DNA from 2 places in the Pseudoalteromonas sp. SG43-3 genome. Region 2 is predicted to be linked to the other one. Evidence: predicted binding sites of a transcription regulator. Region 2 holds the regulator's gene; the other holds the start of a gene.

Region 1 (8,186 bases), on a different contig from region 2:
ATTAAGACGAATCGACAATAAAATTGAGAGATTAATGAAAAAATTAGCACTCGCCTTAAGCTTTTTATTAAGCACGCCAGCAATGGCTATTGATGTTGAACATACCTCAACTCCAATTACTATTGATGGCGTATCAGAAAGCGCATGGGATAAAGCCGCTTGGCACGACATGCCTTATTTAATGGATGGCACACTGCCAACAAACGATGCCGACTTTAAAGGGCGTTATCGTTTATTGTGGGATCAAAACTATTTATACCTACAAGCCGATATTGTGGATGATGTTTTAATAGATACACACGCAGATCCAACCTATAAATATTGGGATGACGATGCGCTTGAAGTATTTATTGATAGCGATGCATCGGGTGGTAATCATCAATTTAATCACACCGCATTGGCGTACCATATTGGCCTTGATAACCAAGCTGCCGATTACGGACCTGATAAAAAAGCCCATTTGTATACCGACCACCTAGTTAGTAACTGGAAGCGCAACACCACCGCGCCCTTTAACATCACCTGGGAAGTAGCGATAAAGCTCTACCCTAATAATTATAAAGAAGGGGCTAAAAACACCCCACTTACACTTAGCGAAAAGCAAGTAATCGGGTTTATGTTAGCGTATTGCGATAACGATGGCAGTGACGTGCGCGAGCACTTTATGGGCTCACACGAAGTACAACCAGTAAATGGCGACAGAAATCGTGGTTTTATAGATGCCGACGTATTTGGCAAAATAACCCTACTTCCTAAAAAGTAAGTTACTACCAATAAAATAATTGAACATGTATGTTGGGTTGAGCGAAGTGAGACCCAACGACCCCCCCACCAAAAAACACAGATACTTTGCATTATCGGCTGTTTCAGCTCTCTCTCTTTCTTCTCCTTGTGCAAAAGATCTTTAAGTAAATTATTCACAAAGAGGTTAAGAGGCGCTGCGCTTTTAGAGGTAAATATATTATGGAAATTTCATCTCAAAACAGTAGTCATATAATTTTTAACTAAATACTTTCAACTGACGACTATAGCTAACAGCTCTTATTTTCATCCACAAAAAAGCCGCTGTATTTTGCAATACAGCGGCTTTTAAAATCATTATTCTAAATTAATAGATTATGACTTAGGTGCACGACCCGCACGTTTACGTTCGTTTTCTGTAAGGTGTTTCTTACGGATACGAATGTTTAGTGGAGTAACTTCAACTAGCTCGTCATCATCGATGAACTCAAGCGCTTGCTCAAGTGAGTAGTTAAGGTGCGGAGAAAGCGTTTGCGCTTCATCAGTACCAGATGCACGTACGTTAGTTAACTGCTTACCTTTAAGGGCGTTAACTGTAAGGTCGTTATCACGGTTATGAATACCGATAACCATACCTTCGTATACTTCAACACCGTGACCGATAAATAAACGGCCGCGCTCTTGTAAGTTAAATAATGCGTTAGTAAGTGCTTTACCAGTTGCGTTTGCAATCATTACGCCGTTCTTACGAACGCCGATAGCGCCACCTTTATGAGGACCATAATGATCGAACGTATGGTACATAAGACCAGAACCCGAAGTAAGCGTCATGAAATCAGTTTGGAAACCAATTAAACCACGGCTTGGGATCATGAAGTCTAAACGCATACGGCCTTTGCCATCTGGAGTCATGTTAGTAAGTTCACCTTTACGTAGGCCAACTTGTTCCATAACAGAACCTTGATGCTCTTCTTGACAGTCAATAGTCACTGTTTCAAACGGTTCTTCTAGAACGCCATCTACAGTACGTAAGATAACTTCTGGACGAGAAACTGAAAGCTCGTAACCTTCACGACGCATGTTTTCGATTAAGATACCTAGGTGTAATTCACCACGACCAGAAACACGGAAGCTATCTGGGCTTGCAGTATCTTCAACGCGAAGTGCTACGTTGTGTACTAATTCTTTGTCTAAACGCTCACGGATATTACGTGACGTTACAAACTTACCTTCTTTACCACAGAAAGGTGAGTTATTTACAGAGAATGTCATTGTTACAGTTGGCTCATCAACACTTAGTGGTGGTAATGCTTCAACGTTTCCTGGGAAACAAACTGTATCAGAAATCTTAAGCTCACCAATACCTGTTACAGTTACGATGTTACCAGCGTAAGCTCTATCAGTTTCGATACGCTCAAGACCTAGGTAGCTTTGTACTGCACCAATTTTACCATTACGTGTAGTGCCATCAGCACTGATAATAGTAACTTGTTGGTTAGGAGCAACAGAACCACGTTTAATACGACCAATACCAACTACACCAACATAAGAGTTGTAATCTAGTTGAGAAATTTGCATTTGGAAGTCACCTTCAGGATCTGCATCCGGTGGTGATACTTCTTCAACGATCATCTTGAACATAGGTTCCATGTTGTCTGATGGTTCGTCTAAATCTAGTGTTGCCCAACCGTTGATTGCTGAAGCGTAGATTACTTTAAAGTCTAACTGTTCGTCAGTCGCGCCAAGGTTGTCGAATAAATCAAAGATTTGATCCATAACCCAATCTGGACGAGCGCCTGGCTTATCAATTTTATTGATAACGACGATTGGCTTTAAGCCTTGCGCGAATGCTTTTTGCGTAACGAAACGCGTTTGCGGCATTGGACCTTCTTGAGCATCAACAAGTAATAATACTGAGTCAGCCATCGAAAGTACGCGTTCAACTTCACCACCGAAATCGGCGTGTCCCGGGGTATCTACGATATTGATATGGTAGTCATTCCAAGAAATGGCTGTGTTTTTAGCCAAAATGGTAATACCACGTTCTTTCTCAATGTCGTTTGAGTCCATCACGCGCTCTTCGTTACCGCCGCGTGTTTCTAATGTACCTGATTGCTCAAGTAGTTTGTCAACCAGTGTTGTTTTACCATGGTCAACGTGCGCGATAATCGCTATATTTCTTAACTGTTCGATGCTCATATATTTACTCAGAGAAATTAAATTCTCATTGATCCTGCAAGATCTACGCACTCATCCACGCTTTCGCGAGATGTCCCAGCATAGGATTTAAAAGGGCGCATATTATCCCTCATTAATGACATGGATGAAAGTTTATCCAATATAAATTTCAAAACTTTCTCAATACTTTTACTAAGTATCTGTTTTATATATGACAATTATATGAATTAAATTTCAAATTTTTTTTGAAAAACAGCCTTTTTGGCTATTTTGCTGATCTTTTTGGTACTCTTTTGCATTTAGGTTATGCTATTTCCGAGCGATTAAATTAGCAGCAAATTGTGCCCTGTAAATTTTGCACCAAAAAGGAAAATTTACGCACCAACATGGTGCGTTTGTACATTCCATTTTGATGCAACGATATTTTTTTAATTTATAAACAGCTAGTTATAAAAATGGCACAAAATCAGCTTAGTAAATCCCAAAGCAATTATGCAGCAATAACAAAACCCAATAGTTGGAGGACACATGTCACAATCGGTTTTAGATTTTATTAAAGAAAATGACGTCAAGTTCATTGATTTACGCTTTACTGACACTAAGGGTAAAGAACAACATGTATCTATTCCTCATCACCAAGTTGATGAAGACTTTTTTGAAGACGGTAAAATGTTTGACGGTTCTTCAATTGCAGGCTGGAAAGGCATAAACGAATCAGACATGGTATTAATGCCAGTTGCTGAATCAATCAAACTAGACCCTTTCACTGAAGAATCAACATTAATCGTACGTTGTGACGTAGTAGAGCCTTCTACGCTTCAAGGTTATGAGCGCGACCCGCGTTCTGTTGCTAAGCGTGCTGAAGATTACATGCGCTCTACAGGTATTGCAGATACAGTTTTATTTGGCCCTGAGCCAGAGTTTTTCGTATTTGACGACGTTAAATACAAATCAGATATGTCTGGTTCTATGTACAAAATTGATTCTAAGCAAGCTGCTTGGAACTCAGATAAAGAATATGCAGATGGCAACACAGGTCACCGTCCAGGTATTAAAGGCGGTTACTTCCCAGTTGCTCCTGTTGATGACTTCCAAGATTGGCGTTCAGCTACGTGTCTAGTTCTAGAAGAAATGGGTCAAGTAGTAGAAGCACATCACCACGAAGTTGCAACAGCAGGTCAAAACGAGATTGCTACTCGCTTTAATACAATGGTATTAAAAGCGGATGAAATCCAAGAAATGAAATATGTTATCCATAACATGGCTCACTTATACGGTAAAACAGCAACGTTTATGCCTAAGCCAGTTGTTGGTGATAACGGTTCTGGTATGCATTGTCACCAGTCACTTGCTAAAGATGGTGTAAACCTTTTTGCTGGTGATAAGTACGGCGGCCTTTCTGAAGATGCGCTTTACTACATTGGCGGTATCATCAAGCATGCTAAAGCAATTAACGCTTTTGCAAACGCCTCTACTAACTCGTACAAACGTTTAGTACCAGGTTTTGAAGCACCAGTTATGCTTGCATACTCTGCACGTAACCGTTCTGCATCAATCCGTATCCCAGTGGTTCCATCTGAAAAAGGTCGTCGTATTGAAGTACGCTTCCCAGATCCAACAGCTAACCCATACCTTGCTTTCTCAGCAATGCTTATGGCTGGCCTTGATGGTATCAAAAACAAGATCCACCCTGGCGATGCTATGGATAAAGATTTATATGACTTACCAGCTGAAGAAGCAGCAGAAATCCCAACTGTTGCAGCATCACTTGACGAAGCACTATCTGCACTTAGCGCAGACCGTGAATTCTTAACTCAAGGTGGTGTATTCACTGACGACTTAATCGATGCTTACATCGAACTTAAATCTAAAGAAGTTGAAAAGCTTAACATGACAACTCACCCAGTTGAGTTTGAAATGTACTACAGCTGTTAATTTAGCTGTATAAAATATGTGTGTTCTCAAGCCCGCTTTGCGGGCTTTTTTAATGGTAAAATTAATCAATCTCCACTAAAGTTAAGTTACCGACAAAAATGCAGGGCTGCAGAGTGAACAACAAGATTTTATTACTATTAATTGCTTTAGGATTAAGCAATTATGGTTACGCTGGTGAAACAAAGATATACGCTTGGAAAGATAAAAATGGCGTATTAGTGTTCTCTGACACCCCTCATAAAGGTGCTAAAGAGGTAAAGCTTACCAGCCAAGATCTTAATATGCCTGCAACAAATACTGACATTTTTGACGAGCAACCCCAGCCCCAACAAGCGGCCTTTAGTATTGCCATTTCCTCACCTGATCATAACCAGACTATTCGTGAAAATACCGGCACTGTTTATGTTACTAGCCGAATAAAACCACGCTTTGAAACTGGTTTTACTATACAACTTTTTATTGATGGCAAAGCACATGGCCCAGCCAGTGACAGTTCAACCTTTGCAATAAGAGATGTAGAACGTGGTGAGCACACACTACAATTAAAGCTTTTTAATAGTAAAAACCAAGTTATTGCTATAAGTGAGCCCTGCATATTTTTTATGCACCGAAAAGGGCTAAACCTAAGTAACTAAATTGGGGCATTACTAAACGTGCAGCAGTGTATTTTACTATATAACTTGCTTGTAAATATCCACGCACTAAAATGGTGCAACTATGATTAATAATAAAAACTTTAGCCCTGATCTACTCGATGCTATTTGGCAAAATCAAACAACCGCTATCATGTTGCTTGATAAAAACTTCACCGTTGTCTATGCCAATACCAGTACTAGCGAACTGCTTGGCCTTGGTAACAAGCGCCTATTAGATCAGCCTTTCGATAGTCTTTTTAATTACCATTCAATCGATTTGCAGCGTATAGAACAATACTCATTAGTTGAAGGTGTAGATTGCCAGCAGCACAGAGCTGACGTGGTTTTTAGCGATTCTCGCCATGCAAAAGTAGCCGTAAGTACACGACAAATTAAGTTTGATGGCTCACTTTATATTTTATTTGAGTGGCGCCAAACCGATGACGAAATTAAGCACGACCAAGCATCTAATCAAATGCATCAATACCAAGCAGCCCGAAATCTAATAAGAGGCTTAGCTCACGAAATTAAAAATCCTTTAGGTGGAATTCGCGGAGCGGCGCAGTTATTGCAGTATGAGGTTGATCAACAAGAAAGAGACCAATGTGCTGAACTTATCATTGAGCAAGCTGACCGATTACGCGAATTAGTAGATAGGCTTTTAGGGCCAAATCAGCTTCCGCAAAAATCGTATGGCAATATACATCAATCACTTGAATCAGTTGCACGACTAAGTACGTTAGATAATTGTTCTAACATTAGCTTGGTTAAGGATTACGACCCAAGCATTCCTGATGTATACATTGATCAAGGTAAAATTCAGCAAGTAGTATTAAACATTGTTCGAAATGCTCAGCAGGCGCTTGTAGATGGCGGTGAAATAACAATAAAAACCCGCATTAATCATCAGCATCGTCGCCCAGGTAAAGCACCTAAAAAAGCCTTGTTGATCCAAATATCTGATAACGGACCAGGTATTGATCCCAGTGTACGTGAAACACTGTTCTACCCTATGATAACCAATAAAGAAGATGGCTCAGGGTTAGGACTCTCAATAGCGCAAACGCTGATAGATCAACATGATGGCTATATAGAATGTGATAGCTGGCCTGGACATACTGAATTTAATATCTATCTGCCCTTTGCAGATTAATGTTTGGAGTTTGCATGAAAACAGTTTGGCTTGTAGATGATGATGCTTCTATTCGATTTGTACTTGAAAAAGCACTAACCCGTGCAGGGTTTAACGCAGAAAGCTTTGCTAATGCGCAAGATGTATTAAGCGCATTAAAGTTTAGTCAACCTACTGTTTTAGTTTCGGACGTACGAATGCCTGGTATGGATGGCATGGCGTTGCTTGAGCTTATAGCAGAGCAAAACCCTGGGCTGCCAGTTATTATAATGACTGCCCACTCAGATTTGGACTCTGCAGTTAATGCATTCCAAAAAGGTGCTTTTGAATACCTAGCTAAGCCGTTTGATTTAAACGAAGCAGTGGCGCTAGTCGAGAGCGCATGCAGAGCAAACTCCACTAAAAAAACTAAGCGAAAGCAAGCTCCACCAAAAAGTGCCCACATTATTGGTGAAGCACCCGCTATGCAAGAAGTGTTTAGAGCGATAGGTAAACTATCGGCCTCAAGCATGAGCGTATTAATAAATGGTGAATCTGGCACAGGTAAAGAACTTGTCGCCAGCGCCCTGCACAACCATAGCCCACGTAAAGAAAATCAATTTATTGCACTTAACATGGCGGCCATTCCAAAAGAGCTTGTTGAGTCAGAGTTATTTGGCCACGAAAAAGGCGCGTTTACGGGCGCCGATAGCGTACGTAAAGGCCGCTTTGAGCAAGCCAATGGCGGTACACTATTTTTAGATGAAATTGGTGATATGCCACTTGATGTGCAAACACGTTTATTACGCGTTCTTGCCGATGGTGAGTTTTATCGCGTTGGTGGCCATCAAAGTATAAAAGTGGACGTACGCATTATTGCAGCTACGCACCAAAACCTTGAAGATTTAGTTAAACAAGGCAAGTTTAGGGATGATTTATTTCATCGTCTTAATGTTGTGCGCCTACGTTTACCTGCTCTTCGAGAGCGTACTGAAGATATAGAAAGCTTATCGCAACACTTTTTACATAAAAGCGCTAAAGAGCTACAAGTAGAAAGTAAAGTACTGAGCCCTAAAGCGACTGAGCAATTACGTTTATTTAATTGGCCAGGTAATGTACGCCAATTAGAAAATACGTGTCGCTGGCTGACAGTTATGGCACCGGGTGAGCTTGTAAGCGAGCAAGATTTACCGCCGGAAATTCTGGATGCTTCACCGACCCAAGAAGAAGGTGATTGGCTAGATGCGTTTCAGCAATGGCTTAATCAAGAGCTTAAACAAGGCAAAGAAAATATTTGGCCTGACATTCAAGCCCAGCTAGAAACTCGTTTAATTAAAACCGCCCTGGCTAATTGTTCTGGTCATAAGCAAGATGCTGCTATAAAAATTGGTTGGGGACGCAACACGTTGACCCGAAAATTAAAAGAGCGCAATATTAGCTGATTAAACGCTTTTAACATATTTGGTTATTGATGAAGCTAATCGAACATATTCCTTTGTTTAAACAAATGGAAATTATAAACAGGCTGCACTTTTTTAAGGAATTTACGCTCAGCGAGCGCCAAGTCTTATTGGAGTCGTTCGGCC
Region 2 (8,186 bases):
GCGTGTAAAGCTTGCTCAGAATCAGGGCCTTTACAAACAACTTTAACTTCTTTTCCTTGGCTACTTTCAAGTAACATTAATGCAAGTACGCTATCGCCTGCTGCTTCTTTGTCATCTTGGAATAATGTGATTGTAGCATCAAATTGTACTGCTAATTGCGCAAGCACAGTAGCTGCTCTGGCGTGTAAGCCTAATTTGTTTTTTATTAAAAAGGTATCTTCACAATGCATAACTTACTCTACCTAAGCTGAACAGGTGATTATTCAGCTATATTATTTTTCTTGTTCGCGATGGCGAATTTTTACATTGGGATGTGTCATTGCAAAACTTTCACCGATAGTTTGCGCTAAATACACAGAGCGATGTTGCCCACCTGTACAGCCAATAGCAATGGTTAAATAACTGCGGTTATTTCGTTCTAAATGCGGTAACCACGTTTGTACAAATGTTTGAATTTGCCATGTGAATTTTTGCACTATGCTGTGATTAGCTAAATAGTCTTTAACCGGTTGATCTAACCCATTTAAAGGCTTCAACTCTGGTTCCCAGTGTGGATTTGGTAAAAAGCGTGCATCAAATACGTAGTCTGCTTCTTTTGGTATACCGTGTTTAAAACCAAATGATTCAAATGTGACAATCAGTTGCTTATCTTTTTTACCTAAAATCTTTTCACGAATAGATTCAGCGAGTTGATGAACACTTAAATCAGTCGTATCTATCATAAAGTCGGCGCGAGTGGTTAATACATCAAGTAATTCTTTTTCTTTTTTGATGGCTAAATCAAGAGGCAACGAGTCTATTGATAGTGGGTGTAATCTGCGTGTTTCAGAAAAGCGTTTGATCAATGTCTGATCGTCACTATCTAAATAAAATAACGTAGGGTTTGCAAAGCCTGGTAAGTATTCAAGAATATCGTTAAATTCATCTTGTTCTTTAGGTATGTTGCGCACATCTATGCTAACAGCAATTTTATCGTAGCTATCAGACACACTGCGAACTAATGAAGGTAGTAGGTTTACTGGAATATTATCTACGCAATAATAACCTAAATCTTCTACAACGCGCAAAGCAACCGACTTTCCAGAACCAGAACGGCCGCTTATGATAATTAACTCCATTTAACACCCTTTATAAAACTATGATTGATCGACAATAACTTGGTAAAGCTCAGTATCAGATTTTGCACTGCGTAACTGTTTACAAAAATCTTTGTTGTTTAGTTTATCAGCAATGGTTGCTAGAGTCTTTAAGTGCTGCTGGTTATCGCCATCTGGTACGATGAGTGCGACAAAAATATCAACAGGGCGATTATCGATTGCATCAAAGTTTATTGGAGTTTCGCTAACGAGCACTAAAGCCAAAGGCTCTTCTGCACCGCTCATTCTTCCATGAGGAATAGCAATGCCACGTCCTATACCTGTACTACCTAATTTCTCTCTGCTCATTAAAGCATTAAGAATATCTTGTTGCGGTAAATACGGAAGTTTGTCGTGAGCAAGTTCGCTAATGAACTCTAAAATTCTTTTTTTGCTATTAAAAAGGACCGCAGCTTTGCTGCAGTCCTGGCATATAAGTGAACTTAATTTCATCATATTAGTGTCGAGCAAGCTTCTCTTTGTGTTTGATTACTTGGCGATCGAGCTTGTCGATCAACGAGTCAATAGCGGCATACATATCTTGATGTTCTGTAGAGGCAAATAGCTCAGCACCGCTTACGTGTATTGTGGCTTCTGCTTTTTGATTTAATTTTTCTACATCGAGAATGACATGAACATTATTAATATGATCAGAGTGTCTTTCAAGCTTCGCAAATTTAGTATTAATATAGTCTCTTAGTGAATCGGTTAATTCTACGTGACGACCAGTTAAGTTTAGTTGCATAAGCATTACCCTCTTAGTTTAGCGTCTTAAATCAGACTTTTACGCTGATTTGACGGTGGAATAGCAAGAGATTCGCGGTATTTTGCGATTGTACGTCTCGCTACTTTAATTCCTTGCTCAGCCAATATATCCGCTATTTTGCTATCACTCAATGGTTTTGCTGAGTTTTCTGCTGCGATTAATTTTCGGATAAGCGCACGTATTGCTGTAGATGAACATTCACCACCGTTTTCAGTACTTACATGGCTTGAGAAAAAATATTTAAGCTCAAATATACCACGGGGTGTATGCATGTACTTTTGAGTAGTTACGCGAGAAATTGTCGATTCGTGCATTTCTACCATTTCAGCAACATCATTTAAAACCATTGGTTTCATGGCTTCAGGGCCATGTTCAAAAAAGCCTTGTTGTTGCTTAACAATACAATTAGTAACTTTTAATAGCGTGTCGTTTCTACTTTCTAAGCTTTTAATAAACCATTTAGCTTCTTGTAAATGTGAGCGAATAAACTGGCTGTCGCCACTTGATTTTACAGTGCGAGACATTGCTGCGTATTGGCTATTAACACGAATTTTAGGCATGCTATCTGGGTTTAATTCGACAACCCAGCGGCCTTTAATTTTTTTAACTGACACATCAGGAATAACATACTCAGATTCTTCCCTTACAATAGTATCTGCAGGTTTTGGGTTGAGAGTATGTATTAGTGTCATTACTTCTTTAAGCTCTTCTTCTTTGAGCTTAGTTTTTTTCATTAATGTACGATAGTCGCGAGCTGCTAATAGATCAATATGCTCGGTTAAAATCATTTTCGTTTCATTAATATAAGGTGTTTCTTTATCAAATTGATTAAGCTGAATACACAAACACTCTTGTAAACTACGTGCAGCAATACCAACAGGATCAAACAGTTGGATGCGTTTTAATACCGCTTCAATTTCATCAAGTTCGACTTCGTTATCATCTTCGTTTTCTTGATTAAAGCTTTCTAAAATCTCTTCGCAGCTTAGTGTTAAAATACCTGAATCATCGACAGCTTCTACAATAGCAATAGCAATAGCTTCGTCTGTAGGGCTAAATGGCGTTAGTTGTAATTGCCACATTAAATACTCATGCAGCGTTTCAGTAGAGGCGCCTTGGTATATTGATTCGTCTTCAGGCATTGGACCTGATGAGGCTGCAGGAGCGGCACTCATGTACTCATCCCAACTGACATCCATAGCCATGTCGTCACTTAGCGTGTCTTTTGCAAGTGCTTCACCAGTATCTTGTTCGTATTCGCTCGGAGCATCATCAGCAGATGCGCTAACAGTTATGTCATCGGTATCAGCTTTTTGCTCGTTTTTACCAGCAGCGTCTTCGGAATAGTCTGCCTCTTCAACCTCTAATAGTGGATTACTGTCGAGAGCTTCTTGTATTTCTTGCTGGAGATCCAATGTACTGAGTTGCAACAAACGAATAGCTTGTTGCAACTGTGGAGTCATTGTAAGTTGCTGGCCCATGCGCAGCTGTAGTGATTGCCTCATGTATCTCTAACAATCCTTTTATGTTGTTATAATTAATACTAGCAGATGCTTAAAGACATGGCGTAAATGTTACAGCCTAAATTGCTCGCCTAAGTAAACATCGCGTACTGTTTTATCATTTAATACGTGTTCTGGAGTACCTGATGCAATCAGCTCCCCATGAGAAACAATGTAGGCTTTTTCACAAACATCAAGGGTCTCTCTTACGTTATGGTCGGTAATTAATACACCAATCCCACGATTTTTAAGATGTTCTATTATTTTCTTTATATCTAATACCGAAATAGGGTCAACACCGGCAAACGGTTCATCCAGTAATATAAATTTAGGATCTGCTGCCAGCGCTCGTGCTATTTCTACACGACGACGTTCTCCCCCCGATAATGCCATACCTTGGCTATCACGAATGTGTTGTATGCTAAATTCATCTAATAAGTTATTGAGCGTGTCTTCTCTGGCTTGTTTATTTAGTTCTTTGCGCGTTTCTAAAATGGCCATTAAGTTTTGATAAACAGTCAGCTTTCTAAAAATCGATGACTCTTGTGGTAAGTAGCCTATGCCTAATCTAGCACGACTATGCATAGGTAAAAGAGTAATATCGTTATCATCAATAGATATTTTACCTTTGTCGCTAGGAACAAGCCCTACAATCATATAAAAAGTCGTTGTTTTACCAGCACCGTTAGGGCCAAGTAAGCCAACTATACTGCCAGCTTGTACTTCAAGGCCGACGTTTTTTACAACTTCACGACCTTTATAGCTTTTTGCTAATAGTTCTGCTTTTAATGTGCTCATGGTTGACCTTTATCGCCTTTTTTACTTTTTTTAGTTTCGATCGGTACTAAAATTGTGTGAACGCGGTCAGTTGAGTTTTCATCTTTTTCGGCACTGATGAGCTGCTGCTCTATGTCGTAGGTAATGCTTTTAGCATTTATTTTTTGTCCGGCTTGCGATACTTGTGCATTACCAACAAGCGTTAAAAAACGCTTAGATACATCATAACGTACTTCGTCAGCACTGGCGCTCATAGTCGTGCCGTCTGATTGCTTTTCTTCAAAGTGCGCAGGGCTACCTGTGGCAATTAATAATTGTTTATTATCACCAAGTTCATCACGTTTGTGTACTTCGAGGCGATCGGCTGTAATGCGGCGATTACCGTGAATAATCTCAACGTTTTTCTCAAAAATACCCACATTAGCTTTCAATTGACCTTCTTGCTTGTCGGCACTTATTGAAATTTGATTGGCAGCAGGTTGCGTGTTTTGCTCTGCAGCACTACTATTAAACGCTAGTATAAGTGTAGGAATTATAAGTGATTTTAATATTTTATTGGTCATAATATATGGTTCGCGTATGGTTAATTAGTTTTATCACTTCGGTTTTCAAGTCGGCTTCTAGGCCTTTACCGGTGATTTTTAAATTGGGTCCAGTGATAATGACGGGTTGCTCCGAACGCATTGTTAATAACTTTATATCAACCTGAATATTATCAGCATTGATTTTGTCTATCATGGCGTTATCGGTTAAATTTTTGGCAACCACATTACCTTCTAAAATTAATTGTTTATCTTCATATAATGTTGCTTCGTCTGCATTTATTTGCCACGTTTGTTGCTCGTTATATAAAGTAAAAATGGGTTTTTCAAAAAACGTGAAACCTAATTGCTGGTATAGCTCCATTTTAGCCGCAGTGACTTTGTGGCTAATTTTACCTTGCTCATCATAGGCTGTCTGTTTGAGCTCAATAGCTATGTAATCAGGCTTAGCAACAACTTCAGGCTCAGCCTGAGGCACAATATTTGTTTGTGTAAAATAAGGGTACCAAAGCCAAACCATACAGCTAATGAATAAAACGCTTAATATTATGCGCGCTGCATTCATGAACTAGTGCCTTGTGTAGTCAATGCTTTACCATTTTCAAGCATGAGCAAATCGGTGAGTTCTCTCACAGCGCCAAAACCACCAGGCATTTGCGTTACATAATGTGACAAACGCTTAATAAGAGGGTGGGCATCATTTACTGCAACGGCAAAGCCTACTAACTCCATAACAGGCATGTCAGGACCGTCATCACCAATATAAGCAATTTGTTCATCGCTAAGGTTGAGTTTATCTTTTAATTCTTGATAGGCAATGAGCTTATTTTCTTGGCCTTGATAAATATGCTGTACGGTTAAGCTGCTCATACGTTGTTGTACTATCTGTGAATGACGACCAGTAATAACAGCTACTTCAAAGCCACTGTTTATAAGTGCTTTAATGCCAAAACCATCTTTTGTATTAAATGCTTTTAGCTCTTCACCTTGATTGCCAAGGTAAATACGGCCATCAGAAAATACACCATCAATATCGCATATAAGTAGTTTTACTTTTTTAGCGCGTGCTTTTGCATCATCGCTCAGCGGTTGATAGAGTTCTTCAAATTGCATTTATAACACTCCTGCTTTTAATAGGTCTTGCATATTTAATGCGCCAATAGGTTGGTTTTTCTCATTGACGACGATTAGGCCATTTATACGTTTACGTTCCATAATATTGAGCGCTTCAGCGGCTAAAATATCTTGCGTAGCTGTAGTGCATGACTTAGTCATAACAACATCTATTTGTGTTGTATGAATATCAATTCTTTGTTCTAAAATGCGACGTAAGTCACCATCGGTAAATAACCCTACGAGTTGCTGATTTTCATCAACAATGGCTGACATACCTAATCCTTTAGCTGACATTTCTATTAGAGCATCTTTAACTGTTTGTGAAACATCAATAATAGGTGTATTTGCGCCGCTGTGCATAACATCTTTTAAAGTAAGTAATAAGCGCTTGCCTAAACTACCACCTGGGTGAGATAGCGCGAAGTCATCAGCTGTAAAGCCGCGAGCTTCTAATAATGCAACTGCCATGGCATCGCCCATCGCAAGCGTTGCAGTGGTACTTGATGTAGGGGCTAGACCCAATGAACAAGCTTCTTTTTCTACTTTAATGCATACATGTACATTAGCAAGGGTTGCCATGGTTGATTGTGTATTGCCAGTCATCGCTATCATTTTGGCACCAAGTCGTTTTAAAACCGGAATGATATTTAAAACTTCGCTGGTTTCCCCTGAATTAGAAATAAGCATAACCACGTCATTTTTAGTGATCATACCTAAATCACCATGACTTGCTTCACCAGGGTGAACAAAAAACGCAGGGCTGCCAGTGCTTGCAAGGGTTGCCGCTATTTTATTGCCAATATGGCCTGATTTTCCCATGCCAATAACAATAATACGGCCTTCACAGTCGTACATTAATTGGCACGCGTTATGAAAATTTTCATCTACATATTGTGCAATATCACTAAGTGCTTGGCGCTCAACATCTAAAACGCGAAGGCCTTGTTCAATAAAGTTTAGCGTTGCCATCATTTACCCTACTTGACTAAAAATATACCCTTGGTAACCCAAAAACGCTATTAGCAATAAGCCGCCTTCTACCCTATTGATACGCTGGGTGCCTCTAAAGTTCAATGACATAATAATAAGAGCAAGTGTTGCACCAATCATAATTAATATATCTCGGCTTACTAACGATGGATCAATTGCTGAAGGATTAATAATACCTGCTAGAGGTAATACAGCTAAAATATTAAATATGTTTGATCCAACAATATTACCTAGTGCTAAATCATCTTCATTTTTAAGTACACCTGCAACCGAGGCGGCAAGTTCCGGTAAGCTAGTACCAATGGCAATAATTGTTAAACCAATGACTAAGTCGCTTAAGCCGAAGTATTTAGCAATATCAACAGCTGAGCCGATTAAAAAATGAGAACTAACCGGCAGGAGTATCATGCCAACAATTAACCAAAATACCGCTTTTTTAGTAGGTACGTCGTTTGGTACATCGTCGCAGGCTTCTGAGACAAATGGGTCATCTTGGTTTTTTGCACGCATAGATACAATGATTAACCCACCGATGAATACGATAAAGCCAACTAAAAGCGCAACACCTTCACTAAATGAAAAGTAGTTATCTGAGAACACATACCAAGTAGCTAAAGATACGAGCATCACTAATGGCATTTCACGTTTTAACGTACTAGATGAAACTGAAAGAGGGCGAAATAGAGCAGTGATACCTAACACAAGTAAAATGTTTGTAATATTAGAGCCAACAGCATTGCCAACGGCTGTGTCGGTTTTGTTAGCTAAAGCGGCAGAGGCTGAAACCATCATTTCAGGGGCTGAAGAGCCCATGGCTACAACGGTCAAACCAACAATAAGTGTAGGTACACCAAAGTTTTTAGCAAGAGCCGCAGCCCCATAAACAAACCTATCGGCACTCCAAACAAGAGCTGCAAAACCAAGAATTAAAATAACAAACGAGGTAACCATTGTGTTAAGCCAGTTATACAAAATACGGATGGCGCGAATAGTAACAAAAGCCAAGATGAAAGTATAAATAAAAGAGTAAGGTCAACTAGGTAACAATGTTGCTTTTAAACAGCTAATTTAAAAATTTAAGCCGGGGTTAAGCTGTTTTGAGCGAGTCTTATAATCCTTTTCATGGGTGTATTACAAAATCTTACGAATTGTTTTTTCCATCTTTGACAAAAAAGCTTTAAAATAGGGGCACTAGTGAACATTTTTATGGAGAGCGACTTGTCGCAATCAATAGTAGAAGTCAAGGATGTTAGCTTTTCGAGAGGCAATAGAACCATATATAAAAATATGAGTTTTAGCGTTCCTAAAGGTAAAATTACTGCGATTATGGGGCCAAGCGGAATTGGCAAAACCACTA

Evidence for each region. The regulator sigma-54, encoded in region 2, starts transcription at its own class of promoters, with help from an activator protein. The targets are predictions, from matches to a motif close to GTTGGCACGNNNNTNGNNT.
Region 1: a site for sigma-54 is predicted at 3,374-3,392, ahead of glnA (glutamate--ammonia ligase). Genes of this name have one in related genera too.

What each region holds. Positions count from the first base shown of each region.
Region 1 is NZ_JACJFC010000012.1:24,985-33,170, reverse strand. Features, by position in the region: gene H5157_RS12450 (CBM9 family sugar-binding protein) at 35-763, shown strand; gene typA (translational GTPase TypA) at 1,117-2,940, opposite strand; gene glnA (glutamate--ammonia ligase) at 3,448-4,854, shown strand; gene H5157_RS12435 (DUF4124 domain-containing protein) at 4,968-5,489, shown strand; gene glnL (nitrogen regulation protein NR(II)) at 5,572-6,642, shown strand; gene ntrC (nitrogen regulation protein NR(I)) at 6,657-8,042, shown strand; gene H5157_RS12420 (cyclic nucleotide-binding domain-containing protein) at 8,072-8,186, shown strand, end outside.
Region 2 is NZ_JACJFC010000001.1:67,731-75,916, forward strand. Features, by position in the region: gene H5157_RS00335 (HPr family phosphocarrier protein) at 1-230, opposite strand, end outside; gene rapZ (RNase adapter RapZ) at 273-1,118, opposite strand; gene ptsN (PTS IIA-like nitrogen regulatory protein PtsN) at 1,137-1,589, opposite strand; gene hpf (ribosome hibernation promoting factor) at 1,594-1,881, opposite strand; gene H5157_RS00355 (RNA polymerase factor sigma-54) at 1,908-3,407, opposite strand; gene lptB (LPS export ABC transporter ATP-binding protein) at 3,477-4,202, opposite strand; gene lptA (lipopolysaccharide transport periplasmic protein LptA) at 4,199-4,744, opposite strand; gene lptC (LPS export ABC transporter periplasmic protein LptC) at 4,734-5,288, opposite strand; gene kdsC (3-deoxy-manno-octulosonate-8-phosphatase KdsC) at 5,285-5,836, opposite strand; gene H5157_RS00380 (KpsF/GutQ family sugar-phosphate isomerase) at 5,837-6,808, opposite strand; gene H5157_RS00385 (calcium/sodium antiporter) at 6,812-7,780, opposite strand; gene H5157_RS00390 (ATP-binding cassette domain-containing protein) at 8,036-8,186, shown strand, end outside.